Linked DNA regions of Neorhizobium galegae bv. orientalis str. HAMBI 540. The protein of the gene in region 1 interacts with the protein of each later gene in a pairwise test. Links are inferred from orthologs where the notes say so. Each region holds a gene or a part of one and is shown in the gene's direction. Other genes may lie near its edges. The genes, in order: ptsN, trkA and RG540_RS01355.

What was found.
Region 2: the proteins of ptsN (region 1) and trkA interact in binary tests that used the Escherichia coli proteins (3 or more experiments, as listed by UniProt). The link is inferred for Neorhizobium galegae bv. orientalis str. HAMBI 540 from one-to-one orthologs.
Region 3: the proteins of ptsN (region 1) and RG540_RS01355 interact in binary tests that used the Escherichia coli proteins (3 or more experiments, as listed by UniProt). The link is inferred for Neorhizobium galegae bv. orientalis str. HAMBI 540 from one-to-one orthologs.

Annotation. Positions count from the first base shown.
Region 1 is NZ_HG938353.1:2,187-12,412, reverse strand. The notes cover bases 2,842-5,663. They hold ptsN (PTS IIA-like nitrogen regulatory protein PtsN), read left to right. Parts: upstream 2,842-3,931; coding sequence 3,932-4,396; downstream 4,397-5,663. Other genes in these bases: hrcA (heat-inducible transcriptional repressor HrcA), read right to left, coding at 5,358-5,663; grpE (nucleotide exchange factor GrpE), read right to left, coding at 4,599-5,240; hpf (ribosome hibernation-promoting factor, HPF/YfiA family), read left to right, coding at 3,279-3,854; rpoN (RNA polymerase factor sigma-54), read left to right, coding at 2,842-3,030. Outside these bases: RG540_RS00070 (LptA/OstA family protein), read left to right, coding at 1-463; lptB (LPS export ABC transporter ATP-binding protein), read left to right, coding at 500-1,282; more of rpoN, read left to right, coding at 1,474-2,841; more of hrcA, read right to left, coding at 5,664-6,437; rph (ribonuclease PH), read left to right, coding at 6,614-7,330; RG540_RS00030 (VOC family protein), read left to right, coding at 7,349-7,756; rdgB (RdgB/HAM1 family non-canonical purine NTP pyrophosphatase), read left to right, coding at 7,765-8,409; radical SAM family heme chaperone HemW, read left to right, coding at 8,416-9,609; RG540_RS00015 (class I SAM-dependent methyltransferase), read right to left, coding at 9,621-10,214; RG540_RS00010 (LysE family translocator), read right to left, coding at 10,224-10,226. UniProt on the Escherichia coli protein: Seems to have a role in regulating nitrogen assimilation.
Region 2 is NZ_HG938353.1:1,548,379-1,558,715, forward strand. The notes cover bases 5,000-7,932. They hold trkA (Trk system potassium transporter TrkA), read left to right. Parts: upstream 5,000-5,744; coding sequence 5,745-7,121; downstream 7,122-7,932. Other genes in these bases: ntrX (nitrogen assimilation response regulator NtrX), read left to right, coding at 5,000-5,724; RG540_RS07965 (D-amino-acid transaminase), read left to right, coding at 7,152-7,932. Also shown: RG540_RS07940 (two-component system sensor histidine kinase NtrB), read left to right, coding at 1-426; ntrC (nitrogen regulation protein NR(I)), read left to right, coding at 423-1,874; RG540_RS07950 (sensor histidine kinase NtrY-like), read left to right, coding at 2,097-4,370; more of ntrX, read left to right, coding at 4,360-4,999; more of RG540_RS07965, read left to right, coding at 7,933-8,015; RNA chaperone Hfq, read left to right, coding at 8,122-8,364; GTPase HflX, read left to right, coding at 8,408-9,781; RG540_RS07980 (acyltransferase family protein), read left to right, coding at 9,916-10,337. UniProt on the Escherichia coli protein: Part of the constitutive potassium transport systems TrkG and TrkH. May regulate the transport activity of TrkG and TrkH systems. Binds to NAD(+) and NADH.
Region 3 is NZ_HG938353.1:277,197-287,892, forward strand. The notes cover bases 3,189-6,480. They hold RG540_RS01355 (sensor histidine kinase), read left to right. Parts: upstream 3,189-3,574; coding sequence 3,575-6,280; downstream 6,281-6,480. Other genes in these bases: kdpC (potassium-transporting ATPase subunit KdpC), read left to right, coding at 3,189-3,412; RG540_RS01360 (response regulator transcription factor), read left to right, coding at 6,277-6,480. In the rest of the region: potassium-transporting ATPase subunit KdpA, read left to right, coding at 1-511; RG540_RS32200 (hypothetical protein), read left to right, coding at 533-685; potassium-transporting ATPase subunit KdpB, read left to right, coding at 743-2,830; more of kdpC, read left to right, coding at 2,843-3,188; more of RG540_RS01360, read left to right, coding at 6,481-6,969; RG540_RS01365 (PTS sugar transporter subunit IIA), read left to right, coding at 7,002-7,451; RG540_RS01370 (diguanylate cyclase), read left to right, coding at 7,564-9,471; RG540_RS01375 (MFS transporter), read left to right, coding at 9,637-10,696. UniProt on the Escherichia coli protein: Member of the two-component regulatory system KdpD/KdpE involved in the regulation of the kdp operon. KdpD may function as a membrane-associated protein kinase that phosphorylates KdpE in response to environmental signals.

The DNA of each region.
Region 1 (10,226 bases):
GACCACCAGCCAGATGGAAGGCCTGAAGCTTTCCGGCGACCAACCAATCCAGATCCAGAGTGACCAACTCGAGATCAAGGAGCAGGAAAAGAAGGCCTATTTTACCGGCAACGTCCAGGTCGTGCAGGGCACGACCACGATGAAGGCGGGCAAGATGACGGTTCTTTATACGGGTGAAGGTGGCTCGGTGACCTCGGGCAACGCCAATATCGACAAGATATTCCTCGACGAGACGGTATTTCTGACCTCGGGAACGCAGCAGGCGACCGCCGAGAAGGGCGAGTTCGACATGAAATCCCAAACCTTCGTGCTTTCCGGCAAGCAGGTCGTGCTCTCCGAAGGCCCTAACGTCTTCAAGGGTTGCAAACTCACCGTCCTGATGGAAACCGGCCAGGCCAAGCTCGACGCCTGTGGCGGGCGCGTTGAGATCCTGCTCGACCCGAAATCGCGGCCAAAGCAATAATAGACATTTGACGTGAAAATACCGTTCATCACCAGTCTGTCGGCAAGGAAGCCGTCCGCGCCCGAACCCTTCGTCGTACGCGATAAAGCGCGCTACGAGGGTACGCTGGTCGCGCATGGGCTTTCGAAGACCTACGACACGCGTCGCGTCGTCAACGGCGTGTCGCTGGTCGTGCGCCGTGGCGAGGCCGTCGGACTGCTCGGGCCGAACGGCGCGGGCAAGACGACCTGCTTCTACATGATCACCGGCCTGGTGCCGGTGGACGAAGGCATGATCGCGATCAACGGCAACGAAGTCACCCGCATGCCGATGTATCGCCGCGCCCGGTTGGGCGTGGGCTATCTGCCGCAGGAAGCATCGATCTTCCGCGGCCTGACAGTCGAGGAAAACATTCGCGCGGTGCTGGAAGTCCACGAGCCCGACAGGGACGAGCGGGAACGTAAACTCGACGAGCTGCTGGAAGAGTTCCATATCAGCCAACTTCGGAAAACAGCGGCCGTTGCGCTTTCCGGCGGTGAGCGCCGACGTCTTGAAATTGCCCGAGCGCTGGCGACCGACCCTGCCTTCATGCTGCTCGACGAACCTTTTGCGGGCGTCGACCCTATTTCGGTTTCCGACATCCAGAACCTCGTGCGCCACTTGACGGCACGCGGGATCGGCGTTCTGATAACGGACCACAACGTCCGCGAAACATTGGGCCTGATCGACCGGGCCTATATCATCCATGCGGGCGAAGTACTGACGCACGGCCGCGCAGACGACATTGTCAACAACCCGGACGTCCGCCGCCTCTACCTCGGCGACAAGTTCAGCCTCTAGACGCTGTTCCGGTCGCTGCAGCGCGCCAAAGAAATTTACTTTCCCGCACTGCAGCGCTTGACCAAATCTTTCAAAAAAGCAATTCTTGTGCCAGATGCAAATTTGGCCTTGTGGAGGCTTGGCCGAAAGCGAGCGTCCGCCATCCATGACCGGGTGGTTCAAGGGGATTGCACGGGAGTTTCGCGTCCGCCATGGGTTTATCCGCTAATCTTTTCCTACGCCAAACCCAATCGCTGGTGATGACGCCGCAGCTGATGCAATCCATCCAGCTGCTGCAGATGACGCATTTCGAACTCAACCAGTTCATCGCCCAGGAAGTCGAAAAGAACCCGCTGCTCGAAATTACGTCAAACGAGAGCGAAAACGACGCGGAAACAGGCTTCGACAGCGCCGACGACTTTGCCCCGACTGAAGACCGCGAGAGTTCGGCAGTGGCCGAAGTCGATAGCGGCTGGTACGAGGGGTCCTCTTCCATCAGCGCCGAAAGGCTCGGCGAAGGGCTCGACACGGGCTTCGAGAACGTCTTTCCCGACGATGGTCCGGCGCGGCGCGCCGATGCGCCGGAGCTGCTCAGCCAATGGAAATCGATGCCGGGCGGCGAGTCTGGCGAAGACTACGATCTGGATGATTTCGTCGCCGGTCAGGTGACGCTGCGCGACCACCTGAACCAGCAGATCCCTTTCCTGATCATCGATGCGGCCAACCGCCTGATTGCCCAACATCTCGTTGATCAGCTGGACGAGGCCGGTTATATGCTCGGCGACATCGAGGAGATTGCCGCCCGCCTGGGCAGAAGCGTCGAGAATGTAGAAGCCATCCTCCGCTCGCTGCAGACGCTCGATCCGCCGGGCGTCTTCGCGCGATCGCTCAGCGAATGTCTGGCAATCCAGCTTCGGGAAAAGGACCGACTCGACCCGGCCATGGATGCGCTGATCAGACATCTGGATCTGCTGGGCAAACGCGACTTCGCCTCGCTTCGAAAGATCTGCGGCGTCGACGACGAAGACCTCATCGACATGCTGGCAGAAATCCGCTGCCTCAACCCCAAGCCCGGCGCCGGCTTCGAGCGCGGCATGTCTGAGACGATTTCGCCGGATATCGTCGTGCGCGCAGCGCCCGACGGCAGCTGGGTGGTCGAGCTCAATCCGGACACCCTGCCGCGTGTCCTGGTAAACCACAGCTATTTCCAGACGGTGTCCAAGCACTGCCCGAAAAACGGGGACGACCACAACTTTCTTTCCGAATGCATGCAGAATGCCAATTGGCTGACGCGCAGCCTCGACCAGCGGGCCAAGACGATCATGAAGGTGGCGGCCGAAATCGTCCGGCAACAGGATGCCTTCCTGATCCACGGCGTCGATCACCTGCGCCCGCTCAACCTCAAGACCGTCGCCGAAGCGATCAAGATGCATGAATCGACGGTCAGCCGCGTCACCTCCAACAAATACATGCTGACGCCGCGGGGGCTGTTCGAGCTCAAATATTTCTTCACAGTGTCGATCGGCTCGGCGGAAGAAGGCGGCGACAGCCATTCGGCGGAGGCCGTGCGCCATCGGATTCGCCTGCTGATCGCCCAGGAAACGCCTGAGACGGTGCTCTCCGACGACGATATCGTCGTCAGCCTGAAACGCGGCGGGGTCGAGCTCGCGCGCCGGACCGTCGCGAAGTACCGCGAGGCGATGAACATTCCTTCTTCCGTCCAGCGCCGTCGCGAAAAGCGCGCGATCGCCGGGGTCGCGGCGTTCTGAGAAACCGGCGAAACACCCGGGTTTCCACAGGCCTACGTAGAAATCCCGAGGCCCGCTGCCGTTGACATTTAAAACATCGGGCGCTAGAAGCCCGCCGCAACTGCACGGGACATGGCACGAAACGTATCCCATTATCCAGACAGGCATCGATTGCAGCAATTTGGCCCAGTCGCATGTGAACGGCTTGGATGCGGGGACGGCTTGGCGTAGACTGGAACACGCAAGTCACGACAAGAAGGAAGAACTCCATGAGTGTGCGTGTATCCGGTAAGCATATGGAAATTGGCGATTCGTTCCGTCAAAGGATCGAGGACCAAATCGGAGAAGCGATTACAAAATACTTCGACGGAGGCTATTCAGGCCAAGTCATCGTGGAAAAGGCTGGTTCGCGCTTTTCTGCCGACTGCAAGGTGCATCTCGATACCGGGATCGTCCTGCATGCGGCTGGCGAGGCGAATGATCCGCAGATCAGTTTCGACGCCGCAGCACAGCGGATCGAAAAACGTCTGCGCCGCTACAAGCGGCGGCTCAAGGATCATCATGCCGGCAACCATGTGAATGGTTATGCGGAAGTTGCCTACACTGTTATGGACAGCGTACCGGATGAAGGGGAGGAAGTGCCCGAGGATTTCGCGCCGACCATCGTCGCGGAAAGTTCGAAGCAGTTGAAGACGATGACGGTCGCAAGCGCCGTCATGGCACTTGATATGACAGACGAGCCTGTTCTTCTGTTCCGTAGCCCCGGCAAGGAACATCTGAACATTGTGTACCGCCGCAATGACGGCAATATTGGCTGGATCGATTCCACCAATATCAAGAACTAACAACTTGGGGAGAGCGTCGGAGACGGCGCTCCCCTTCGCCTAGGGCACAAGCTCTTGCGGCACGAAGGATGAAGAGAATGGCATTGGCAGATTTGCTGCAGCAAGATGCGATTATTCCTGCCCTAAAGGTAAACTCCAAAAAGCAGCTATTGCAGGAGCTGGCGGTCAAGGCTTCCAAGTTGACGGGCGTGAGTGAACGAGAAATCTTCGACATCATCCTGCAGCGCGAAAGGCTCGGCTCCACCGGCGTCGGCCACGGCATCGCCATCCCGCACGGCAAGCTCAACAGCATCTCGTCGATCAAGGGTATTTTCGCGCGCCTTGAAGCCCCGGTCGATTTCGAAGCGCTCGACGACGAGCCGGTCGATCTGGTGTTCCTGCTGCTCGCGCCCGAAGGCGCCGGCGCCGACCACCTGAAGGCCCTGTCGCGTATTGCCCGCGTGTTGCGCGACCAGGATCTCGTCGCCAAGCTGCGCAAGACCGATTCCGCTTCGGCGATCTACGCATTCCTCAACGAGGAACAAGCCAACCACGCCGCCTGACGGCATATGCATTCGTGGGGACGAAACAAACTGCCCGGCCGCTGTCAAAGCGCCGGGCGGTTTTGTTTTTGAGCCGTATTTTGCAGGGGTTACGCGCGAAAACTCGACCGATCAGAACAATCGACAATCAGACGATGAAACATCAACGGGGACCGGCCGGCGTAAAATGAGGAGCAGGCTTTACCCCTGCTCCTCAAAGGCTTCAGGCGCTCTTCTCACCGGCGGTTTCTGCCGAAGCTTCCGACTTCGGACCACCTTTTGCGACACCCACCATGGCGGGGCGCAGGACGCGTTCGCCGATCGTGAAGCCGGCCTGAACGACCTGGACGACAGTATTGTTCGGGACGGCAGGGTTCGGGATTTCGAACATCGCCTGGTGGAAGTTCGGATCAAACTTCTGGCCTTCAGCATCGATCTTCTTCACGCCGTGGCGCTCCAGAGCGGACAGCATCGAGCGTTCAGTCATCTCGACGCCCTCCAGGAGCGTGGTCAGCGAGGCATCTGCCGTGGCGCGCATTTCGGTCGGCACGGCGTCCAGCGCCCGGCGCAGGTTGTCCGAAACGGCGAGCATGTCGCGCGCAAAGCCGGCGGCGGCGTAGGACTTAGCGTCCTTGATTTCGCGTTCGGTGCGGCGGCGCAGGTTATCCATCTCGGCGGCAAGCCGCAGGAAACGGTCGCGCAGCTCGTTGTTTTCGGCCTTCAGCAATTCCAGCGGATCAGGTTCGGCGGCAGGCGCCTCGGCATTCTTCTGGTTGGCCGCGTCCTCAAGAGCAGATGCTACGGCTTCCGCAGTGTTCTCCGCGGCAGTTGCGTCAGGTCCGTTCTTGTTGGTTTCGTCGGTCATGACGGTCTCCGGTTATTCTTGGCTTCGATTTACGGGCTTGGATTTGTGCCCGATATCGAGGTTTAAGGTGGAAAAATCAAGGCTTGCTGGGAAACTTGGGCGGTCCGGCCGCAAAATTCAGCGCGACAGCCTGGCAAGCAGCTGCGCGGTGTAGTCCACCATCGGCACGATACGGGAATAGTTGAGCCGCGTCGGCCCGATGACACCGACGGCACCGACGATCCGGTCCTCGCCGTCACGATAGGGCGCCACGATGAGCGAGGAGCCAGAGAGGGAAAACAGCTTGTTTTCAGAGCCAATGAAGATCCGGACGCCCGGCCCTTTTTCTGCGAGATCGAGAATCTCGATCAGGCTGTCCTTCTTTTCGAGATCATCGAAAAGCAGCCGCAAACGATCGAGATCCGCGACATCCGCCAGGCCTTCAAGCAAATTGGCGCGGCCGCGGACGATGAGCTGGGTCGGTTTGCCTTCCTCGCTGTCGCCGGACCAGACCGCAAGACCGCGCTCGACCAGTTCGTGCGAGAGCGCATAAAGCTCTCCCTGAACCTGGTCCTTGAGGGTCTTCAGCTGGCCGCGCAGTTCCGGCAAGGTCTGGCCACTCAGGTGGGCATTGAGGAAATTGGCCGCTTCGGTCAACTGCGACGACGTCACGCCGGCGGGCAGCTCGATGATACGGTTTTCGACCTGATTGTGATCACCGACCAGCACGGCGAGCGCCTTGGTCGGCTCGAGGCGGATAAACTCAACATGCTTGAGGACGGGATCGCTCTTGGTGGTGATGACGATGCCGGCGCCGCGCGAGACGCCCGAGAGCATGCGGCTTGCCTCCGCCATCAGGCTTTCCATCGGCTGGTCGCGGTCGGCCGGGCGGATCTGCCGGTCGATGTTGGCACGCTCCTCGGCAGACAGGTCTCCGACCTGCATGAAGGCGTCGACGAAAAACCGGAGCCCTGACTGGGTCGGCAGGCGGCCAGCGCTGATATGCGGGGAATAGATGAGGCCGAGTTCTTCAAGATCGCTCATCACATTGCGCACCGAAGCCGGTGACAAAGAGATGGGCAGCAACCGCGAAAGATTGCGGGAGCCCAGCGGCTCACCGTTTTCCAGGTAGCTTTCCACGATGCGGCGGAAAATTTCGCGCGAACGGTCATCGAGCACAGAGCCGCTGTCCCTACCCGTCGATGCCGAAAATCCCATCTAGACCTTCACCGTTCCGTTGATCATTCGATAAAATATAGTCATTCGACGCGCCTTCTCCAAAGGGAAAATTGCGCCAGCCACGATCATTCGCTCGTACACTCATTAGGGCTTTTTCTTTGCAAAAGCTTGGCCGGGGCCGTAGAAGGCGGAAACAGAAATCCAGGGAGTGAAACATGCGGCCTTCAGGCAGACAGTTGAACCAGATGCGCAAGGTCTCGTTCGAGCGCAATTTCTCCAAGCACGCGGAAGGTTCCTGCCTCGTCAAGTTCGGCGACACGCATGTGCTCTGCACCGCGAGCCTCGAAGAAAAGACGCCGCCGTGGCTGCGCAACAGCGGCAAGGGCTGGGTCACCGCCGAATACGGCATGCTGCCGCGCGCTACCGGCGACCGCATGAAGCGCGAAGCCGCCGCCGGCAAGCAGGGCGGCCGCACCCAGGAAATCCAGCGCCTGATCGGTCGGTCCTTGCGCGCCGTCATCGATCTCGAAGCACTCGGCGAAAAGCAGATCACCATCGACTGCGACGTCATCCAGGCGGATGGCGGCACGCGCACCGCTTCGATCACCGGTGGCTGGATTGCGCTCTACGACTGCCTGAAGTGGATGGAAGCCCGCTCGATGACCAAGGTCGACAAGGTGCTCAAGGACCATGTCGCGGCGATCTCCTGCGGCATCTTTGCCGGCCAGCCGGTAATCGACCTCGACTATATCGAGGATTCGGCTGCCGAGACGGACGCCAATTTCGTCATGACCGGTTCCGGCGGAATCGTCGAGGTGCAGGGCACGGCGGAAGGCAAGCCCTTCAGCCAGGAAGAGTTCCTGAAGCTGCTGGCGCTCGCTCAGGACGGTACCCAGGAACTGGTGGCGATGCAGAAGCAGGCGATTGCCTGAACCTGAAAGAGGTGCGGTTTGATTGAAGGCATTCTCGAAACCGCGCTCTACGCCGCTGATCTCGATGCCGCCGAAGCATTTTACGGCGGCATTCTCGGCCTAGAGAAGGTGCGGCGCGCCGGCACCAGACATGTGTTCTTTCGTTGTGGGCCGGGCATCCTGCTGATCTTCAATCCGGCTGAGACGATCAAGCCACCGCCCGCCGATTCGCTACCCGTACCGCCACATGGCTCGATGGGACCGGGGCATATCTGCTTTCGCATGACCGGCGACGCGATTGACTTGATCAGGGAAAAGCTCAACAAGGCAGGGATTGCCATCGAAAGCGATTTCCGCTGGCCGAACGGTGCCCGCTCAATCTATTTCCGCGATCCGGCCGGCAACAGCCTGGAATGCGCAGAGCCCAGGCTCTGGAATATCGAATAGGAATTATCATGCGCAAGCTCGATACCAAGACGATCGTCGTCGCCAGCCACAATGCCGGAAAGATCCGCGAAATCGCCGAATTGATCGGCCCCTTCGGTTTCTCGGCCAAATCCGCCGCCGAACTGCAATTCGAAGAGCCGGACGAGACGGGCACGACATTCGAGGAAAATGCCGCGATCAAGGCACTCGCCTCCGCCCGGGCCTCCGGCCTGCCCGCACTGTCTGACGATTCCGGCATCGTCATCGACGCGCTCGACGGTGCGCCGGGTGTCTATACCGCCAACTGGGCGGAGCGTGAGGATGGCAGCCGCGATTTCCAGATGGCGATGGAAAAGGTCGAGAAGGCGCTCGAAGAACGCGGCGCGACCAAGCCGGAACAGCGCGGTTGCCGCTTTGTCAGCGTTCTCTGTCTCGCATGGCCTGACGGACACACGGAAATGTTCCGGGGCGAAGTGGAAGGCACTGTAGTGTGGCCGCCGCGCGGCACCCAGGGTTTTGGTTATGACCCGGTCTTCCAACCGGAAGGCTATGATATTACCTTCGGTGAAATGAGTAGTGATCAGAAACACGGCTGGAAACCTGGCGAACCGGAAGCGCTTTCGCATCGCGCCCGTGCCTTCAAGCGTTTCGTCGAAACCTGCCTGGAGGCTTGAGGCATTTTGAACTCAGCCGCTCCCCTTCTGCGCGACACCCTTCTGCCCGATACCGGCGAGCCGGGCTTTGGCGTCTATGTGCATTGGCCATTCTGTGCGGCCAAGTGCCCCTATTGCGACTTCAACAGCCATGTGCGCCATCAGCCCGTGGACCAGCCGCGTTTCACCGCCGCCTTCCTGAAGGAGATGGAAGTGATGCGGCGGATGAGCGGGCCGAAAACCGTCACCAGTATTTTCCTCGGCGGCGGTACGCCGTCCCTGATGGACCCCGCCACGGTCTCGGCGATCCTCGACGGCATTGCCAGGCATTGGCATGTGCCCGACGGCATCGAGATCACCATGGAGGCCAACCCTTCGAGCGTCGAGGCGACCCGCTTCCGCGGCTATCGCGCTGCCGGGGTCAACCGTGTCTCACTCGGCGTGCAGGCGCTCAACGATCCGGACCTCAAGTTCCTGGGTCGGCTGCATGACGTCGCCGATGCCCTGAAGGCGATCAAACTGGCGCGGGAGATCTTTCCGCGCATGTCCTTCGATCTCATCTATGCCCGGCCGAAACAGACGGTCGAGGCCTGGGAAGCGGAACTGAAGGAAGCGGTTTCCTACGCGGTCGACCATTTGTCGCTCTACCAGCTCACCATCGAGGAAGGCACGCCTTTCTATGGCCTGCACAAGGCCGGCAAACTGATCGTGCCGGATGACGACCAGTCGGCAGCCCTCTACGAGGCGACCCAACAGATCACCGAGGGGTTCGGCATGCCGGCCTACGAGGTTTCCAACCACGCCCGCCCCGGTGCTGAAAGCCGCCATAACCTGACCTATTGGCGCTACGGCGACTATGCCGGCATCGGACCCGGCGCCCACGGGCGTCTGATGCGCGGTAGAAACAAGATCGCGACCTCCACCGAACGTCGTCCGGAAACCTGGCTGGAGCAGGTGGAACGCGTCGGCCACGGGATGCTGGACGAAGAAATCCTTGGCTTCGAGGAACAGGCCGACGAATTGCTACTGATGGGCCTGCGCCTGCGGGAAGGCGTCGATCTCGCCCGCTGGCAGCAGCTTTCCGGCCGGGACCCCGACCCGATCCGCGAGGAAAGGCTGCTGGAACATGGCTTCATCGAGCGGATCGGCAACTCGCGGCTGCGCTGCACGCCGTCCGGAATGCTGATCCTCGACGCGGTGGTTGCCGATCTGGCTTGCTGAAACCCCGGCGTTTAAGCCTTTACCGCCAGGACATGCAGCCAGTCGGTCGGCTTCTTGTCGTAGCCGCTGCCCTGCACCTCATCGATATCGACAGAGGTCCAGGCGAAAGCCTCATAAGCTGCCCTTAGCCAAGCCTTGGACGGGTAATTGTAATAACGCCCGAGGCCGTCATGTCCCTCGGCTTCGCCAGCCTTGAAACTCGCATAGAAGACGCCGCCTGGGCGCAAGGACTCGTGGATGCGGCCGAGAATGCCGCCGAGTTCCGCCCGTGGTGCATGCAGCAGGCAGGCATTGGCCCAGACGCCATCGAAAGCCGAGACCGCGTCGATATCCCCGAAACGCAGTACATCGACCGGCCTGCTCAGATGTTTGGAAGCTTCCTGCGCCATCTCCGGCGTGCCATCCGTCGGCGTGGCGTCGAAACCCCGCGCGATCATGACCGCGCTATCCCGCCCGCTGCCGCAGCCGAGTTCGAGGATGGCAGCGCCAGGTACAAGTTTCGACAGGAAGCTATCGAGGCGGCGTGTGTTTGGTGCAGAGCTCTCCGCGTAAGCCACCGCGTTTTCGCTGTAAAAGCTCGCCGTCGGATCCTTTTCCAAGGCCATGCGTGATCCTCA
Region 2 (10,337 bases), 1.5 Mb from region 1 along the record:
CCGGTCTTTGCCAACCGCGACCAGCTGGTGCAGGTCTTCCTCAACCTCATCAAGAACGCGGCCGAAGCCGTCGGTGACCAGCCGGATGGCGAAATCATGCTGACGACCGCCTATCGCCCGGGCATCAAGCTCTCGGTCGCAGGCACGCGGGACAAGATTTCCCTGCCGCTCGAATTCTGCGTCATCGACAACGGACCCGGCGTTCCGACCGATCTCGTGCCGCATCTCTTCGATCCCTTCATCACCACCAAGACAAACGGCTCCGGCTTGGGCCTGGCCCTGGTCGCCAAGATCATCGGTGGCCATGGCGGCATCGTCGAATGCGACAGCCAGGCGCGCCGGACGATATTCCGTGTTCTGATGCCCATGCACAAGGAAGAGGCCATCGACGGCCGCGCCTTGAACTCCACAGGAAACTTAAAATGACTGCCACGATCCTTGTCGCCGACGACGACGCGGCCATCCGCACTGTTCTGAACCAGGCCTTGACCAGGGCTGGCTACGAAGTGCGCATCACCTCCAATGCCGCCACCCTGTGGCGCTGGATCTCGGCCGGCGAGGGCGATCTCGTCGTCACCGACGTGATCATGCCCGACGAGAACGCCTTCGACCTGCTGCCGCGCATCAAGAAGGCGCGGCCCGATCTGCCGGTGCTGGTCATGAGTGCCCAGAACACCTTCATGACCGCCATCAAGGCCTCCGAAAAGGGTGCCTACGATTACCTGCCGAAACCGTTCGACCTGACCGAGCTGATCGCCATCATCGGCCGGGCACTTGCGGAACCGAAGCGTAAGCCCGCCCGCCTCGACGACGACATGCAGGACGGCATGCCACTGGTCGGCCGCTCCGCCGCCATGCAGGAAATCTACCGCGTCCTCGCGCGTCTGATGCAGACCGACCTGACGCTGATGATCACCGGTGAGTCCGGCACCGGCAAGGAACTGGTCGCCCGTGCGCTTCACGACTACGGCAAGCGCCGCAACGGCCCGTTCGTGGCGATCAACATGGCTGCTATCCCGCGCGACCTGATCGAATCGGAACTTTTCGGGCATGAGAAAGGCGCGTTTACCGGCGCTCAGAACCGCTCCACCGGCCGCTTCGAGCAGGCCGAGGGCGGTACGCTCTTCCTCGACGAGATCGGGGACATGCCGATGGACGCCCAGACGCGTCTTTTGCGCGTCCTGCAGCAGGGCGAATACACCACTGTCGGCGGCCGCACGCCGATCCGTACCGACGTGCGCATCGTCGCGGCCACCAACAAGGACCTGAAGCACCTCATCAACCAGGGCTTGTTCCGCGAGGACCTCTATTACCGCTTGAACGTCGTGCCGCTGCGCCTGCCTCCCTTGCGCGACCGCGCCGAGGATATTCCCGATCTCGTTCGCCATTTCATGCAGATGGCCGAAAAGGAGGGACTCGACGGCAAGCGTTTCGACACCGAGGCGCTGGATCTCATGAAGGCCTATGCCTGGCCGGGCAACGTGCGTGAGCTGGAAAACCTGGTCCGCCGCCTGATGGCGCTGTATCCGCAGGAGGTCATGAGCCGCGAGATCATCGAATCGGAGCTGCGCTCGGACGTTCCCGACAGCCCGATCGATAAAATGGGCACGCGCAACGGTTCGCTCACCATCGCGCAGGCTGTGGAAGAGAACATGCGCAGCTATTTCGCGAGCTTCGGCGATAACCTGCCGCCGCCCGGCCTCTACGATCGCGTCCTGACGGAGCTGGAATATCCGCTGATCCTGGCGGCGCTGACGGCCACTCGCGGCAACCAGATCAAGGCGGCCGATCTCCTCGGCCTCAATCGCAACACCCTGCGAAAGAAGATCCGGGAACTGGGTGTCTCGGTCTATCGCAGCTCTCGTGGCGCCTGATGCGTTAGTTTGTTCCCAGCTGCTTGACACCTTCCGCTCATCGTTGCATTTTCGCCACATTGCGTTGCTTAAAGGTCACGCAGGGTTTGGTGAATGCTCGACGGAGTGGCGGCCGTCGAGGGGGTAGGCCGGCCCTTTTTCTGGAAAGTGGCTGTCGCTTCGCTCGGTCTGACCGGGTTGAAATGATCTCCCGCGAGGGTTTTGGGGATCGGAGTGGATTCGATGACTGAAGGCGTAACAGCGCCGATGGCCGAAGACGAGCCATTGGTGTCAGTGCAGGATCGGCGCGCGTCCTTCGCGCTCCCCGGCCTTCTGCTCGCCGGCGGAGCTTTGATCTGTGCGTCGGTGACGCTGTTCATCCTGCTCGGCCTGACCCCGATCGCCCCGACCACCAATGTGGTGATCGCGTCGGCTGCGCTGAATTCGCTTTTCATCCTCTGCCTGATGTATCTGATTGGCCGTGAGATCGTCCGGCTGGTGAAGGCGCGCAACCGCGGCCGCGCCGCGGCCCGCCTGCATGTCCGTATCGTGGTGCTGTTCTCGATCGTGGCGATCACCCCGGCGGTTCTGGTGGCGATCTTCGCCAGCCTCACGCTCAATGTTGGTCTCGACCGCTGGTTCTCGCTGCGCACCCAGTCGATCGTGCAGTCCTCCCAGGACGTCGCCCGCGCCTATATGCTCGAGAATGCCAGCTATCTCCAGGGCCAGACGGTGTCGATGTCGAACGACCTCGAGCGCAACCGGCCGATGTTCTATCTCGACCGTACCGGTTTCGTGGAGCTGATGACCCGCCAGGCACGCGGCCGCGGCATGCTCGGCGCCTTCCTGGTGCGCGAAGACGGCCAGGCGATCGTTCAGGCCGACATCAAGACCGAAAAGCCGCTGCCGGCGATCCCGGCGGATGCGCTGAAGACCGCGGCGGCCGGCCAGCCGACCCTGATCCCGCCTGGTGTCACCAATCTCGTCGGCGCCGTCATCAAGCTCGATGCCATTCCGGGCTCCTATCTCTATACGATCCGCGCCGTTGATCCGAAGGTCATCTCGGCCATGCGGCTGATGGAGGAGAACACCGCCGAATACCAGGCGATGGAGGCTGGCCGCACATCGCTGCAGATCGCCTTTGCGGTGCTCTATCTCGGTTTCGCGCTGATCGTGCTGCTCGCGGCGATCTGGACGGCGATCGCGGTCGCCGACCGCATCGTCCGGCCGATCCGGCTGCTGATCAGCGCCGCCGACAGCGTGGCGACCGGCAATCTCAACGTCGTCGTGCCGGTGCGCGCCGCCGATGGCGACGTCGGCAGCCTGTCGCGTACCTTCAACAAGATGATTTCCGAAATACGCAGCCAGCGCGACGAGATCCTCGAAGCCAAGGACGAGGTCGATGACCGCCGCCGCTTCATTGAGGCGGTACTATCCGGCGTCACCGCTGCCGTTATCGGCGTCGAGGAAGACCGCCGTATCACCATCGTCAATCCGTCGGCGGAACATCTCCTCGACGTTCCCGCCGAAAAGCTGATGGGCGAGAAGCTGCAGGATGTTGCGCCCGAGATCGACCACGTCCTCACCGAGGCGCGCAGCAGGGCCCGCGGCGAATTCCGCAAACAGGTGAACCTGATGCGCGGCGGCAAGGAGCGGACGCTGTCGGTTCAGGTCACCCGCGAGGAACAGCGCGCCGCGCACGACAGTTATGTCGTGACGCTCGACGATATCACTGATCTCGTCATCGCCCAGCGCTCCACCGCCTGGGCGGATGTCGCCCGCCGCATCGCCCACGAGATCAAGAACCCGCTTACCCCGATCCAGCTTTCCGCCGAGCGCCTCAAGCGTCGCTACGGCAAGCAGATCGCCGAGGATGACCGCGCCGTATTCGACCAGTGCACCGACACGATCGTGCGCCAGGTCGGCGATATCGGCCGCATGGTCGACGAATTCTCTTCCTTTGCCCGCATGCCGAAACCCGCCAAGGAAGAGGCCGATCTGCGCGATATCCTGCGCGACGCGATCTTCCTGCGCGAGATGGGCACGACCCATGTCGATTTCATCCGTGAACTCGGCGAGGAGCCGCTGAAGGGCATGTTCGATGCGCGCATGCTCGGCCAGGCCTTCGGCAATCTCATCAAGAACGCCGTCGAGGCGATCGAGGCGGTGCCGAGCGATCAGGAACGCGACGGCCGCAAGGTCAAGGTGCGCTCGGTCTACGATGCGGAGCGCGACACCTATGTGGTCGACATCATTGACAATGGCAGCGGCCTGCCGAGCGAAAATCGACACCGCATCCTCGAGCCATACATGACCATGCGCGACAAGGGCACGGGACTGGGCCTCGCCATCGTCAAGAAGATCATTGAAGAACACGGCGGGCAGCTCGAACTCCACGATGCTCCCGCCGATTTCGATCATGGCAAGGGCGCCATGATCAGGGTGCTGCTGCCGCATCTGGAGCAGGCGGTCGTGCCGGGAACGGATAATAACAAGGAATTGGCTTATGGCGTCTGATATTCTGGTCGTAGATGACGAGGCGGATATCCGCGATATCGTTTCAGGTATTTTGTCCGATGAGGGCCATGAAACCCGCACGGCACATGACAGCGACAGCGCGCTGGCAGCGATATCCGATCGCGTGCCGCGGCTGATCTTCCTGGATATCTGGATGCAGGGCTCCAGGCTCGACGGCCTGGCGCTGCTCGACGAAGTCAAGAGCCGGCATCCCGAATTGCCTGTCGTGATGATCTCCGGCCACGGCAATGTCGAGACGGCGGTGTCGGCGATCAAGCGCGGCGCCTTCGACTTCATCGAAAAGCCGTTCAAGGCCGACCGTCTGATCCTGATCGCCGAGCGGGCACTCGAAAACTCCAAGCTGAAGCGCGAGGTGACCGAGCTCAAGAAGCGCACCGGCGACGCCGCCGAGCTGGTAGGTACCTCCGTTGCCGTCTCGCAGCTCCGCCAGACGATCGAAAAGGTCGCGCCCACCAACAGCCGCGTGATGATCCTCGGCCCCTCCGGCTCCGGCAAGGAACTGGTGGCGCGGATGATCCACAAGCGCTCGTCGCGCGTCGCCGGTCCGTTCGTGGCGCTGAACGCCGCGACGATCACGCCCGATCGCATGGAGGTTGCTCTGTTCGGCACCGAAGGCGCTCCCGGCCAGGCGCGCAAGATCGGCGCTCTGGAAGAGGCCCATCGCGGCATCCTCTATCTCGACGAAGTCGGCGAAATGCCGCGCGAGACGCAGAACAAGATCCTTCGCGTGCTGGTCGACCAGCAGTTCGAGCGCGTCGGCGGTTCCAAGCGCGTCAAGGTCGATGTCCGCATCATCTCCTCGACCTGCTACAATCTCGAAAGCCTGATCGCCGACGGCTCGTTCCGCGAAGACCTTTATCACCGGCTGGCCGTCGTGCCGGTCAAGGTGCCGGCGCTCGCCGAACGCCGCGAGGACATTCCTTTCCTGGTCGATATGTTCATGCGCCAGATTTCCGAGCAGGCCGGTATCCGCCCCCGCAAGATCGGCGAGGACGCCATGGCCGTCCTGCAGGCCCACGATTGGCCGGGCAATATCCGCCAGCTCCGCAACAATATCGAGCGGCTGATGATCCTCGCCCGCTCCGACGGCCCGGATTCGCCGATTTCTGCCGACATGCTGCCAACCGACCTCGGCGACATGTTGCCGAAGGTGTCGGCAAAGGGCGACTACCACATCATGACGTTGCCGCTGCGCGAAGCCCGCGAAATGTTCGAGCGCGATTATCTGATCGCCCAGATCAACCGGTTCGGCGGCAATATTTCGCGCACCGCGGAATTCGTCGGCATGGAACGCTCGGCACTGCACCGCAAGCTCAAGTCGCTCGGTGTGTAGCCGATGCCGGTATGTAACCTATGAAAGTGATCATATGCGGCGCGGGGCAGGTGGGCTACGGCATCGCCGAACGGCTGTCGCAGGAGGACAATGACGTCTCCGTCATCGATACCTCAGCGGCCCTGATCGCCGCGATCACCGAGACCCTCGACGTCAAGGGTTATGTCGGCCACGGCGCCCATCCGGACGTGCTGGAAAAGGCTGGTGCCGAAGACGCCGACATGATCATCGCGGTGACCCTCTACGACGAGGTCAACATCGTCGCCTGCGAGGTCGCGCAGGCGCTCTTCTCCGTGCCCACCAAGATTGCCCGCATCCGCGCCCAGAGCTATCTGAAGCCGGAATATGCCGATCTGTTCAGCCGCCAGAACATGTCGATCGACGTGACGATCTCGCCGGAGATCGAGGTCGGCAAGATGGTGCTGCGTCGGATATCCTTTCCCGGCGCTACCGATGTCGTCCGCTTCGCCGAGGATCACATCGCCATGGTGGCGATCGAGTGCATGGAGGATTGCCCGGTCGTCGCCACGCCCCTGCATCAGCTTTCCGACCTCTTCCCGGACCTGATGGCGACGGTGGTCGGCATCTTCAGGGACGGTGTTCTGACCGTTGCCCGTTCGGCTGATGAGCTCGAGGTCGGCGATCTCGCCTATGTCATCTGCCAGCGCGAACACATTCGCCGCACGCTCGGCCTGTTCGGACACGAGGAGCAGGAGGCACGCCGCATCATCATCGCCGGCGGCGGCAATATTGGCTATTACGTCGCCCGCACCATCGAGGAACACCAGCCGAGGACCCGGCTGAAGATCATCGAGAGCGACCGTGACAAGGCGATGGCGGTTTCCGAGCAGCTGCGCAATACGATCGTGCTGCACGGCTCGGCGCTCGACCAGAACATCCTCACCCAGGCGGATATCCAGGATACCGACCTGATCGTGATGCTGACCAACAACGACCAGATCAACATCCTAGGCGCGGTCATGGCGAAATCGCTCGGCTGCAAGTCGAACCTAGTGCTGATCAACTCCACGTCCTTCCATCAGGTCACCGACGCGCTCGGCATCGATGCGCAGATCAATCCGCGCGCCGTAACGATCTCCCGCGTCCTGCAACATGTCCGCAAGGGCCGCATCCGCTCGGTCTATGCGGTGCAGAATGGTGCTGCCGAGATCATCGAGGCCGAGGCGCTCGAAACGTCGCCGCTGGTCGGCCGGGCTTTCCGCGAGCTCGACCTGCCGGACGGCGTCCGTATCGGCGCCATCTATCGCGGCGAGGCGGTGATCCGCCCGAACGGCGACACCAGGATCAAGGCGCGAGACCGGGTGGTGCTGTTTGCCGCCGCCGAAGCCGTGCGCCATGTGGAACAGCTTTTCCGCGTTTCCATCCAGTATTTCTGACCAGCATTCTGAAGAGAGCAGGGGATATCGATGTCGAGAATTGCCTATGTGAACGGACAATATGTTCGCCATTCCGAAGCTGCGGTGCATGTGGAGGATCGCGGTTTCCAGTTCGCGGACGGCGTCTACGAGGTCTGCGAAGTGCGTCACGGCATGATCGTCGACCTGACCCGCCACCTGAGCCGCCTCGATCGTTCGCTGAGCGAACTGAGGATGGCCGCTCCCATGAGCCGCGCAGCGCTCACTTTCGTCATCCGCGAAGTGCTCCGCCGCAACCGGGTCAAGAACGGCATCTTCTACATGCAGGTGACCCGCGGCGCCGCCCGCCGCGATCACTACTTCCCCGCCGAGGGCACGCCGCCGACCATCACGATCACTGCCAAGAGCACCGATCCCTCGGCCGCCGCCAAGAAATATGCAAACGGCATCAAGGTGATCACTCTGCCCGAGAACCGCTGGGACCGCGTCGACATCAAGACGGTCGGCCTGCTGCCGAACGTGCTCGCCAAGCAGCAGGCGAAGGAAGCCGGTGCCCAGGACGCCATCTTCATCGACCGCGATGGCATCGTCATGGAAGGCGCGTCCTCCAATGTCTGGATCGTCACGCCGGATGGCGAACTCGTCACCCGCCCGGCCGAACACGGCATCCTGAAGGGAATCACCCGCACGACGCTCATCGACGTCGCAAAGAAGCTCGGCCTCAAGGTCGTCGAGCGCGAGTTCAAGACGGAAGAGATGCTGGCCGCCCGCGAGGTGTTTTTCACCTCCGCCACCGGGATCTGCGTGCCGATCGTCGAAATCGACGGAAAGCCCGTCGCCAACGGCCATCCGGGCACCGTGTCGTCAAGTATTCGCGACACCTTTTTCGACGTTGCGGAAAAGACGGCGATTTGATAGTCAAACATCGGGGAAGGGAAGCACGGGGCGCTTTCCGGTCGCCTCTTATCAAGCTTGATCATGATCCCGGCTATTCGCCGGCAAAAAAGAAAGAAGCGGCGCTATGGCGGAACGTTCTCAGAACCTGCAGGATTTATTTCTCAATACCGTTCGCAAGCAGAAGATTTCCCTGACGATTTTCCTGATCAACGGGGTCAAGCTGACAGGTGTCGTGACCTCTTTCGACAACTTCTGCGTCCTGCTGCGCCGTGACGGCCATTCTCAGCTCGTGTATAAGCACGCGATCTCGACCATCATGCCGGGCCAGCCCATGCAGATGTTCGAAACCGAAGAGAACGCCGCCTAACAGGACAGAACAGATTTCAAATCGCGATACTTCCAACGAATCCATGGTCCCGGAGGCTGAAAAGCGCCGGGACGACATGCGCGCGCTCGTCATCGTGCCGGTCCTCAAGCTGGCACGGTCGAAGGCCGGGCAGGGCGACTCAAGTCAGGCACCCGCACCGCAGCGCTCCAATGAAGCCCGCCTCGAAGAGGCGATCGGCTTGGCACGAGCGATCGACCTGGAGATCGTCCAGGGCCTGATCGTGCCGATCAGCCAGCCGCGTCCGGGAACGCTGATGGGCAGCGGCAAGATCGAGGAAATCAAGGCGCTGCTCGACGAGCACGACGCAGGCCTCGTCATCGTCGATCATCCGCTGACCCCGGTGCAGCAGCGCAATCTCGAAAAGGAATGGCAGGCCAAGGTCATCGACCGGACCGGCCTGATCCTCGAAATCTTTGGCCGCCGCGCCTCCACCAAGGAAGGCACGCTGCAGGTCGATCTGGCGCATCTCAATTACCAGAAGGGCCGCCTGGTCCGCAGCTGGACCCACCTTGAACGCCAGCGCGGTGGCGCCGGCTTCATGGGCGGCCCGGGTGAAACCCAGATCGAGGCCGACCGCCGGCTGCTGCAGGAGCGCATCGTCAAGCTGGAGCGCGAGCTCGAACAAGTCGTGCGCACCCGCCAGCTTCACCGCGCCAAACGCCGCAAGGTGCCGCACCCGATCGTGGCGCTGGTCGGTTATACCAACGCCGGCAAGTCGACGCTGTTCAACCGCATCACCGGTGCCGGCGTGCTCGCCGAAGACATGCTGTTTGCCACCCTCGATCCGACGCTGCGCCGCATGAAGCTGCCGCATGGCCGCACGGTCATCCTCTCCGATACGGTCGGTTTCATCTCCAACCTGCCGACCCACCTGGTCGCTGCCTTCCGCGCCACGCTGGAAGAGGTGCTGGAAGCCGATCTCGTCCTGCATGTGCGCGACATGTCCGACCCGGACAATGCCGCGCAGGCCAGCGACGTGATGCGCATCCTTGCCGATCTTGGCATCGACGAGAAGGAAGCAGCCGCTCGCATCATCGAGGTCTGGAACAAGATCGACCGGCTTGATCCGGAGGCCCACGAGGCAATCGCCGAACGCGCCGTCGGCCGCGAGAACGTCATGGCGGTCTCGGCGATCACGGGCGAGGGCGTCGAGCCCCTGATGGACGAGATTTCGAAACGCCTTTCCGGCGTTCTCACCGAAACCTCGATCACCATCCCGCCGGAAAAGCTTGGCCTCGTCTCCTGGGTCTACGGCAATGCCGTCGTCGACGGCCGCGAGGACAACGAGGACGGTTCGGTGACCCTGGATGTCCGCATGTCCGAAGCCGAGGCTGCCGAGTTCGAGCGCAAGCTCGGCAATGGTCCAAAAGCGGACAAGGAAGACTGGGAACGATAGGAAGCCCGGTTACGTGACTTGGTACCGGGCGGCAGCGCCATGATGTTGCCCGTTTTTTGCGGTGCAACATAAGCCGACGAGGACGGCCGCGATTCCCGCAGTTCTCATTCACGGGCCGGCAACAAGGTGGCGTAATGATACAGAGTCAGCCGCACGAAGAGACCGGAAAACATCTGGACTATCTCGACGGATGGCGAGGTATTGCGGTCATCTTCGTGATCGTCGGCCATTTCTGGCTGGATGATTTCAAGCCCGGGTTCAGTACATTCGGTGTAGACCTGTTCTTTGTCTTGTCCGGCCGGTTGATGTCCGAAATCCTGTTCGTCAAGCGGGCAGAATTGCCGACCTTCTTCTTCAGGCGCTTCTCACGCATCTATCCGGCTCTCTTCGCATTCGTGGTCATCACCACGCTTGCTTTCCAGGGTAGCGAGATCTCGCATGGCCCCGTTGCAGCATTGCTGGCCCTGACGTTCACGCTTAACTATGCCATGGTCTATACCCATCCGGTGGCATTGCTTGATCATCTCTGGTCGCTTTGCGTCGAGGAGCATGCCTA
Region 3 (10,696 bases), 270 kb from region 1 along the record:
CCTCATGGTCGGCCGTACGCCGGAATATCTCGGCAAGAAGATCGAGGCGAAGGAAATGAAGATGGCCGTGCTTGCCATCCTCTGCCTGCCGCTTGCCATGCTGGTGTTCACCGCGATCGCCACGGTGCTGCCGTCCGCAGTCGCCTCGATCGGCACCGCTGGCCCGCACGGCTTCTCCGAAATCCTCTACGCCTATACGTCGGCTGCGGCCAACAACGGCTCGGCTTTCGGCGGGCTGACGGGCAACACGCCCTGGTACAACGTGACGCTCGGCATCGGCATGCTGATGGGCCGCTTCCTGGTCATCATCCCGGCACTTGCTATCGCAGGCTCGCTGGTCGCCAAGAAAACGGTTCCGGCCTCGGCAGGCACCTTCCCGACCGACGGCCCGCTCTTCGTCGGCCTGCTCGTCGGCACGATCCTGATCGTCGGCGGCCTCACCTTCATGCCCGCCCTGGCACTCGGCCCGGTCGTCGAACACCTGGTCATGATCGCCGGCCAGACCTTCTGAGGTACCGAGGGGAGCAATGCCATGAGCATCCGCAAAGCCCTCCGCAGACAGTCCACCCTTGCCTCGCAGAAGCGAGGCAAGGGTGAGCAGAGCCCCTACGGATCCTATGCAATTTTTATCATGACGGCGGTCATTCTTGCCGTTGTCCTCGTGATCGAAGTCTTGCGCGGCTGATCGACCCTTCGTCGCCCCGATTGACAAGCCAACTCATTTTCAACGCTGGAGTCTCTTATGAGCCAGTTAAAATCCGCGAGCATCATGGATACTCGCATCCTCATTCCGGCCGCAGGCGATGCTTTCAAGAAGCTCAACCCGCGGACCCTTGCCCGGAACCCGGTCATGTTCGTCGTGGCCACGGTCTCGGTCCTGACGACCGTCCTGTTCCTCCGCGATCTCGCGGCCGGCAACGGCAATCTCGGTTTCTCCTTCCAGATCAACATCTGGCTCTGGTTCACCGTGCTGTTCGCCAACTTCGCCGAAGCGGTCGCGGAAGGCCGCGGCAAGGCGCAGGCGGATTCGCTGCGCAAGGCCCGCACCGAAACCCAGGCCAAGCTGCTCTTGGGCAGCGACCGCACCCAGTACAAGATGGTTGCCGGTACGAGCCTCAAGGTCGGTGACGTCGTCCTCGTCGAGCCGGGCGACATCATTCCCTCCGATGGGGAAGTCATCGAGGGCGTCGCCTCGGTCAACGAAGCGGCGATCACCGGTGAGAGCGCCCCGGTCATCCGCGAATCCGGCGGCGACCGCTCGGCCGTGACCGGCGGCACGCAGGTGCTGTCCGACTGGATCCGCGTCCGCATCACGGCCGCTGCCGGCTCGACCTTCCTCGACCGGATGATCTCGCTCGTCGAGGGCGCCGAGCGCCAGAAGACGCCGAACGAGATTGCGCTCAACATCCTTCTCGCCGGCATGACGCTGATCTTCGTGCTCGCCACCGCAACGATCCCGAGCTTCGCGATCTATGCCGGCGGCTCGATCCCGATCATCATCCTCGTCGCCTTGTTCGTGACGTTGATCCCGACCACGATCGGCGCGCTGCTGTCGGCGATCGGAATCGCCGGCATGGACCGTCTCGTCCGCTTCAACGTGCTCGCCATGTCCGGCCGCGCGGTGGAAGCTGCCGGCGACGTCGATACGCTGCTCCTCGACAAGACCGGCACGATCACGCTCGGCAACCGCCAGGCCACCTCGTTTCGCCCGGTCCGCGGCGTCTCCGAACAGGATCTCGCCGATGGGGCCCAGCTCGCTTCGCTCGCCGATGAGACGCCGGAAGGCCGTTCTATTGTCGTGCTCGCCAAGGAGAAATACGCGATCCGCGGCCGCGACATGGCAAGCCTCAAGGCAACTTTCGTTCCCTTTACCGCCCAGACCCGCATGAGCGGCGTCGATCTCGAAGGCTCCCGGATCCGCAAGGGTGCCGTCGATGCAGTGCTCGCCTATGTCGGCTCGGGCACAATGCCGGTCTCCGGCAATGCGGCGATCGCCGCCAGCCCGCAATCCGATATCGTGCGCGAGCTGCAGGCGATCGCCGACGAAATCGCCAAGGCCGGCGGCACCCCGCTTGCCGTAGCCCGTGACGGAAAGCTGCTCGGCGTCGTCCAGTTGAAGGACATCGTCAAGGGCGGCATCCGCGAGCGTTTCGCTGAACTGCGCCGCATGGGCATCCGCACCGTGATGATCACCGGCGACAACCCGATGACGGCCGCAGCGATTGCTGCCGAAGCTGGCGTCGACGACTTCCTTGCCCAGGCGACGCCTGAGAACAAGCTGACGCTGATCCGCGAGGAACAGGCCAAGGGTAAGCTCGTCGCCATGTGCGGCGACGGCACCAACGATGCGCCGGCACTCGCTCAGGCCGATGTCGGCGTCGCCATGAACACCGGCACGGTGGCCGCCCGCGAGGCGGGCAACATGGTCGACCTCGACAGCGACCCGACCAAGCTCATCGAGATCGTCGAGATCGGCAAGCAGCTCCTCATGACCCGCGGCGCGCTGACCACGTTTTCGATTGCCAACGACATCGCCAAGTATTTTGCCATCATACCGGCGATGTTCCTGACCTTCTATCCGCAGCTCGGCGTGCTCAACATCATGGGGCTGGCCACGCCGCAAAGCGCCATCCTGTCGGCGATCATCTTCAACGCACTGATCATCATCGCGTTGATCCCGCTGTCGCTGAAGGGCGTCAGATACCGTGCCATTGGCGCCGGCGCGCTGCTGTCCCGCAACCTGCTCGTCTACGGTCTCGGTGGCATCATCGTCCCCTTCATCGGCATCAAGGCGATCGACATGATCATCACCGCGATCGGTCTCGCTTAAGGAGAAATGACAATGTTCAAGCAACTTCGCCCTGCGATCGTCATGATCGTCGCCACCACGGCCATTACCGGCCTGATCTACCCCTTCGCCATGACCGGCATCGCCCAGGCCGTTTTCCCCGCCCAGGCAAATGGCAGCCTGATCGAGAAGGACGGAACCGTTGTCGGTTCGGCCCTGATCGGCCAGGTATTCACCAGCGACCAGTATTTCCATGGTCGCCCGTCGGCCGCCGGCGACGGCTACAACGCCGCCTCGTCCTCCGGCTCCAACCTCGGCCCGACCAGCGCCAAGCTGATCGACCGGGTGAAGACGGACTACGAAGCCGCGAAGGCCACCAACCCGAACGCGGACGTGCCGATCGACCTCGTCACCGCATCCGGCAGCGGCCTCGACCCGCATGTCTCGCCGGAAGCCGCCTACTTCCAGGTGCCGCGCGTCGCCAAGGCACGGCAAATGGACGAGGCAGCGGTTCGCGCGCTTGTGGACCAGCATGTCGAAAGCCGCGAACTCGGGTTCCTCGGCGAACCTGTGGTCAATGTGCTTGCGTTGAATATGGCGCTTGATGCTCCTATGACTCGGTGAAGGGACGGAGTACCCCTCATCCGCCTGCCGGCACCTTCTCCCCGAGGGGAGAAGATATATGCCGCGGCGTCGCCGTTCCTCCTCTCCCCTCGGGGAGAGGGTGGCCGAGCGCAGCGGAGGCCGGGTGAGGGTGGCGCCACCCACTGACACGAAAGACCAAGCATGCCCGACGACAGTCGCGAGAGTGAGAACAGGCCTTCGCCGGATGCGCTTCTGGAGCATGCCGAGCGTGAGGCGCGCGGGCGGCTGAAGATTTTTCTGGGAGCGGCGCCCGGCGTCGGCAAGACCTACGAGATGCTGATGTCCGGCCGCGCCCGGAAAGTCGATGGTCTCGATGTGGTGATCGGCGTGGTCGAAACCCACGGCCGCCAGGAAACCGAGGCGCTGGTCGAGGGCTTCGAGATCGTACCCCGCAAGGCGATCGACTATCGTGGCCAGCAGCTCGACGAAATGGACCTCGACGCCATTCTCGCGCGCCGCCCCGCTCTGGTCCTGGTCGACGAACTCGCCCATACCAACGCCGCCGGAAGCCGCCATCCGAAGCGTTACATGGATGTGCAGGAAATCCTCGGCCAAGGTATCGACGTCTATTCGACCCTTAACATCCAGCATGTCGAGAGCCTGAACGACGTGGTGGCACAGATCACCCGTGTCCGGGTACGCGAGACGGTGCCGGACAGCATCATCGACCGGGCCGACGACGTCGAAATCATCGACATCACCCCCGACGACCTCATCAAGCGGCTGAACGACGGCAAGGTCTATGTGCCGCAGACGGCGCGGCGTGCCATCGAGAACTACTTTTCCCCCGGCAATCTGACGGCACTGCGCGAACTGGCGCTGCGCCGCACCGCCCAGCGGGTGGACGAGCAGCTTTTGAACCATATGCAGGCGCATGCCATTTCCGGCCCCTGGGCGGCCGGCGATCGGGTGCTTGTCTGCCTCGACCACGGCAGGAACGGCGCGAGCCTAGTGCGGTACGCGCGCCGCCAGGCCGATCGCCTGCGGGCGCCATGGGCGGCGCTGCATCTCGAAACGCCGCAGTCGGTCAATCTGCCCGAACAGGACAAGGACCGGCTGGCGGCCAACATGCGGCTGGCCGAACAACTCGGCGGTGAGACCGTGACGCTGCCGGCGCTGCAGCCGTCGCGCGAGATCATCGCTTATGCCAACGCCAACAACTTCACCCATATCGTCGTCGGACGCCCGGCCAGACCGCGCTGGCGGCAGATCTTGCAGGGGTCGGTCACCTATGACCTGATCCGCTATGCGGGCGATATCAGCGTCCATGTCATCTCCGGCGACACCAAGGAAGGCGAACCGAAACGTGGCCTGAAGGCGGCGCAGCTGCCCAAGGCTTTCCGCTTCAAGCCCTATGTCAAAAGTACGATCTTTGTGGCTCTCGCGATCATCGCCGGTGCTGCGCTCGACCAGACGCTCGACGTCCGCAACCTTGCCCTCGTTTTCCTGATGGCGGTGCTGGCGGCCGCGGTGCGCGGCGGGCTGGGGCCGGGCCTGTTCGCCTCGGTGGCCGGGGCGCTCTCCTTCAACTTCTTTTTTCTCGAACCGCGCTACACGTTTACGGTCCGGGATCCGGAAAGCCTGGTGGCGCTGTTCTTTTATCTTGGCGTCGCGGTCGTCGCTTCCAACCTGACGGCGGCCGTGCAGCGCCAAGCGGCGGCGGCTCGCCAGCGGGCACGCACCACCGAAGACCTCTATCTCTTCTCGAAGAAACTCGCCGGCACCGGCACATTGGACGACGTGCTCTGGGCGACCGCCTTCCAGATAGCCTCGATGCTGAAAGTCCGCGTCGTCATCCTGCTGCCGGAGAATGGCTCGATCGCCGTCAAGGCCGGTTATCCGCCGGACGACACGCTGGTGGATGCGGATATCGCTGCCGCCAAATGGGCCTGGGAGCACAACCGCCCGGCCGGCCGCGCCGCCGATACGCTGCCTGGGGCAAAACGTCTCTATCTGCCGATGCGCACCGGCCGCGAAGCTGTCGGCGTCATCGGTCTCGACAACGACAAGCAGGGACCATTGCTCACCCCCGAACAGCAGCGGCTGTTCGATGCGCTGACAGATCAGGCAGCGTTGGCGATCGAGCGCATCCAGCTGGTCTCCGACGTCGACAAGGCCAAGCTCGCCGCCGAGACAGACCGCCTGCGCACCGCGCTGCTCACCTCGATCTCGCACGACCTGAAGACGCCGCTTGCCGCGATCATGGGGTCGGCGGGCACGCTCAAGGATTTTGGCGCCGACATTCCGGAAGAAGCGCGTGCCGAACTGCTGACCAGCGTCGTCGACGAATCCGAGCGGCTGAACCGTTTCATCTCCAACCTGCTCGATATGACCCGCATCGGCTCCGGCGCCATGGAGCCGAACTACGCCTTTCATTTCGCCGGCGATATCGTTGGCACGGCCTTGAGCCGGGCGGCGAAGATCGTCTCCGCCCACAAGCTCAATGTCGGCATTCCCGCCGACATGCCGATGCTGAAGGTCGATCCGGTCCTGTTCGAGCAGGTTCTGTTCAACCTCATCGACAATGCCGCCAAGTACGCGCCCGAAGACACGGTCATCGATATCCGTGGCTGGCAGGATGGCGGTTCAATTCTTATCTCGGTGATGGATGAAGGACCGGGCATCCCGCCCGACGATCTGGAGCGCATCTTCGATAGTTTCTATCGGGTGCGGAAGGGCGACCATGTGCGGGCCGGCACGGGGCTTGGCCTTTCCATCTGCCGCGGCTTCATCGAGGCCATGGGCGGCACGATCAGGGCGTCCAACCGATCTGATCGTCCCGGTGCGATCTTTACGATCCGAATGCCGGTTCCGGCCGAAACGCCGATTCTGGGAGAACAGGAATGACCAATACAGCGGTGCGCGTCCTGATCGTCGATGACGAGCCGCCGATCCGCAAGCTCTTGCGCGTGGGCCTCTCCACCCAGGGTTATGCCGTCAGTGAGGCGATGAACGCCAAGGTCGCGATTGATCTCGTCAAGTCCGAGAAGCCGGACCTGATCATCCTCGATCTCGGCCTGCCGGATATGCCGGGCCATGATCTGCTGGCCAGATGGCGGGGCGAGGGGCTGGATCTGCCGATCGTCATCCTCTCCAGTCGCACCGACGAGGCCGGCATCGTCAAGGCGCTCGAACTCGGCGCCGACGACTATGTGGCGAAACCCTTCGGCATGAACGAACTCGTCGCCCGCATCCGCGTGGCGCTGCGCCATCGGATGCAGACACAGGGCGAAAAACCAGTCTTCCAGACCGGCGAGCTTTCGGTCGACCTCGTCAAGCGCATCGTCAAGGTTGCCGACAAGGAGATCAAGCTGTCGCCGAAGGAATACGACATCCTGCGCATCCTGGTGCAGCATGCGGGCAAAGTCCTGACCCATCGGTTCCTCCTCGAACATGTCTGGGACGGCCTGACTGATGTGCAGTACCTGCGTGTTTATGTGCGCCAGCTTCGCCAGAAGATCGAGAAAGCGCCCGATCAGCCGCAATACATCCTGACCGAGACCGGCGTCGGTTATCGGTTGCACGAAGGCCAATAGGCGCTGCGATTTCCATCAATGGACATGACCCCATGAAACTTCGGGATTATCTCCCGCCGGAGAATATCGTGCTGGATCTGGCGCCGCCGTCGAAGGCGATCCTGATCCGGCAACTCGCCGCGCTGGCCGCCGAAAGGCTGGGGCTCGATGCCGGCGAGATCGTCCGGGTGCTGACCAATCGAGAGACCCTGGGTTCGACGGGGATCGGTGCCGGCATTGCCATTCCGCATGCAAACGTGCAGGGCCTCGATCGGCATTTCTGCCTTTTCGCGCGGCTGGCGAAGCCGGTCGATTTCGAGGCGGTGGACGATCTGCCAGTCGATCTTGTCTTCCTGCTTCTCAATCCGGAAAACCGCCCCGACCATCTGAACATCTTGTCCTGCATCGCGCGGCGCGTGCGTGAAGAGGAGGTGGCTGCAGCCATTCGGCGAGCTACCGGTGTGCAGGACGTTCATTCGAGGCTTTGCCCAGCAATTCCATGATTAAAATACAGGTAAGTTGGATTAGGCGAACGTAAACGACTTCTTCCTAATGTCCTTGACCGGCGGATCGCAACTCCTGGGGCGCCCTGTTGCGTCGGTTTGGGAGAGAGAGATGATAGGTGCAATCAAATTCCTGCCCGCCAGGACGTTTGCCGCCGTTGCATTTGCCGTCTCCGGCTTCGTCGGCCTGATCGCCTGGGGAGAATATTCCAGCTGGAGGTCCCAGGTCGCCGGCATCGAGGCGGGCCTGGTCCAGACGGCCAAGGCGTTGGTGCAACATGCCGACGACACGGTCGACATGGCGAGGTTTCCGCTGGCGGCCCTGATCACCCGGATCGAGCAGGAACGCGACGTGGTGGACATGCCGGCAAAGATCACCCAGGTGATGAAACGCCAGGTCGATACCACCCCTTGGCTCGACGCCCTCGCCGTCATCGATGCCGATGGCAAAATGGTCGCGACATCGTCTTCGATCGACGCCAGCGGCATGAATTTTTCGGACAGGGAGTATTTTGTATTCCACCAATCCTCCGACATGCAGGAACCCGTATTGGGCAGGCCGTTGAAGAACAAGTTGAACGGACAGTGGATATTGCCCGTCACGCAAAGGATCAGCAACCCGGACGGAAGTTTCGGCGGCGTTGCGCTGGCGGCATTCATCCTCACCGAATTGACCAGTTTCTTTCAGGGCTTCAGCCTGGGCAGTGAGGGTTCGTTCCTGTTGGTTCGCCGCGACGGCGTCGTCCTGGCGCGTGCCCCATTCCTCCAGACACAGCTGGGATCGAGCATCTCGAACTACGATCTGTTCACGGACCATCTCCGCCAACGGCATTCCGGTTCCTATCACTACGTCTCTCCGATTGATGGCCTGCAACGGATAGGCGGCTTTTCTCAGAGCGAGCGCAGCGGCCTGGTCGGGCTTGCTGCCGTATCCCAGTCCGAAGCGCTGGCGACCTGGATGAAGGGCGCGCGAATACGCTGGATTGCCTGCCTTATCCTGGTGGCGATCACCGGCTTCCTGGTCTGGCGCTGGCGGCGGCAGGTAATGTTGCGGCGGGCGAGCGAGGCGCTGCTGGTAGCGCGCGAAGCGGAATTCCGCCTGCTTGCGGAAGGTTCAGCCGACCTGATCCAGCGCTTCAACGGCCATGGGATCAGGGAATATCTGTCGCCATCCGTCCGGGAGATATTCGGCGTCGACGCCGAGACGATGCTTGGCACTCATATTCTCGAGAACCTGCATGAGGACGATCACGGTGCCGTCGCAGAGGTCATGGCCCGGCTGCGGGAAGGGTCGACCAGGGAAAACATGATCGTCCGGCGCAAACGGGCCGACGGCAAGCAGATCTGGCTCGAAACCACTTTGAACAGGCTGCCGGGCGGCACCGGCGGTACCGATATCCGCATTGTTGCCGTCACACGCGACGTCACGCGCCAGAAGAGCCTCCAGGAAGAGCTGGATGTGCTCGCCAATACCGACGAACTTACCCAGCTCGCCAATCGCCGCTCCTTCAACATCCATTTCGAGGACATGGTGCTGCAGGCAGCACAGCAACACGCGCCGCTCTCCCTTCTGATGATCGACGCGGACCACTTCAAGCTGTTCAACGATACCTATGGCCACGCCTCCGGCGACGACTGTCTGCGTGCGGTTTCCAACGTCGTGCGCGGTTCGATCCGCCGGTCGAAGGATCTCGCCGCTCGTTATGGCGGCGAGGAACTTGCGGTCCTGTTGCCGGATACGAATGGCGCCGGTGCGTTGAAGGCAGCGGAAAACATCCGCCAGCGCGTCGCCGGCCTTCAATTGCCACACGAGAAGAACCTTCCCTGGGGGCACGTGACGATCAGCATAGGCACCGCGACTTTCTATCCCGCAGCAGGCGCCAAGCTGACAACTGCGGAACTGTTCGAGCGCGCCGACTATGCGCTCTACCGGGCAAAAAACAACGGTCGCAATCAGGTCGCGGCCGGCGGGGACGAGGCGGCCAGGCCAACCGTCCGGCCGGAAATCAAGTCCGTCTGACCGCCTGCCACGCTCACGGCCCCGTTACATCCTTGATAAATGCCAGATTTCGCGCTTGACGCCAGCCCGGAGGGGAATACTAAGAAACATCCCCCACCGACGGCCGTTTGACCGCCGAACATCCATCCCTATCGTGTTCGCCCCGCGGCGTTCCCAGGTGAATCCATGACAAATCCAAGCTCCAACCGGGCGCTCGTCATTGCGGCCGTCATGGCAAGCATGGCGATGATCGCAATCGAGGCGACGATCGTCTCGACGGCCATGCCGCAGATCGCCGCCCAGCTCGGTCAATTGAACCTCTATAGCTGGGTCTTCTCTTCCTTCCTGCTGGCACAGACCGCGATGACCGTGGTGTTCGGCAAGCTCTCCGATATCTACGGCCGCAAGCCGATCATCCTGTTCGGTACGGCGGTTTTCCTGATCGCCTCCGTTCTGGCAGGTTTCGCCTGGTCAATGCCGTCGATGATCGCCTTCCGGCTGTTGCAGGGCGTCGGTGCCGGTGCGATCCAGCCGGTCATCATGACCGTCGTCGGCGATCTGTATCCGGGGGCGGAACGTGGCAAGGTCCAGGGATATCTGGCCAGCGTCTGGGCGCTTTCTGCGGTCGTCGGGCCGCTGCTCGGCAGCATCATCGTCCACAGCCTGCCCTGGGCCTGGGTGTTCTGGATCAACGTGCCGATCGGCATCATGTCGGCGATTGGCTTCATCATATACCTGCACGAAGAAAAGCAGACCCGGACGGCATCGATCGACTTTCTGGGAGCAGGCCTCTTCGCCGTGGCCATTTCCGCGCTGATGATCGCACTCACCGAAACCGAAGGCGCCACCGGCTATCTGTTCGTTTCGCTGGCGATCTTCCTCGTCAGCTTCCTGCTGTTCATCTGGCAGGAGCGGCGCGCCTCGGCCCCGATGGTTTCCCTGGAACTCTGGCTGAAGCGGCCGATCGCTTTTGCCAATACGGCGGTCTTTCTTTCCAGCATGGCGATCATGGGGCTGACGACCTTTCTGCCGATGTACGTGCAGACGGTGCTTAACCGCTCGCCGCTGGTGGCCGGTTTCACGCTAACCATGCTGCTGGTCGGCTGGCCGAGCGGCGGGACCTTCGCCTCGCGGATGTTCCCGCGCTTCGGACTGCGGCCGCTGATGATCGCCGGCAGCCTCTTCGTTCCGGTCGGGGCGTTTCTCCTGGTGCTGCTGACGCCGGAAAGCTCGCCTGTCCAGGCAG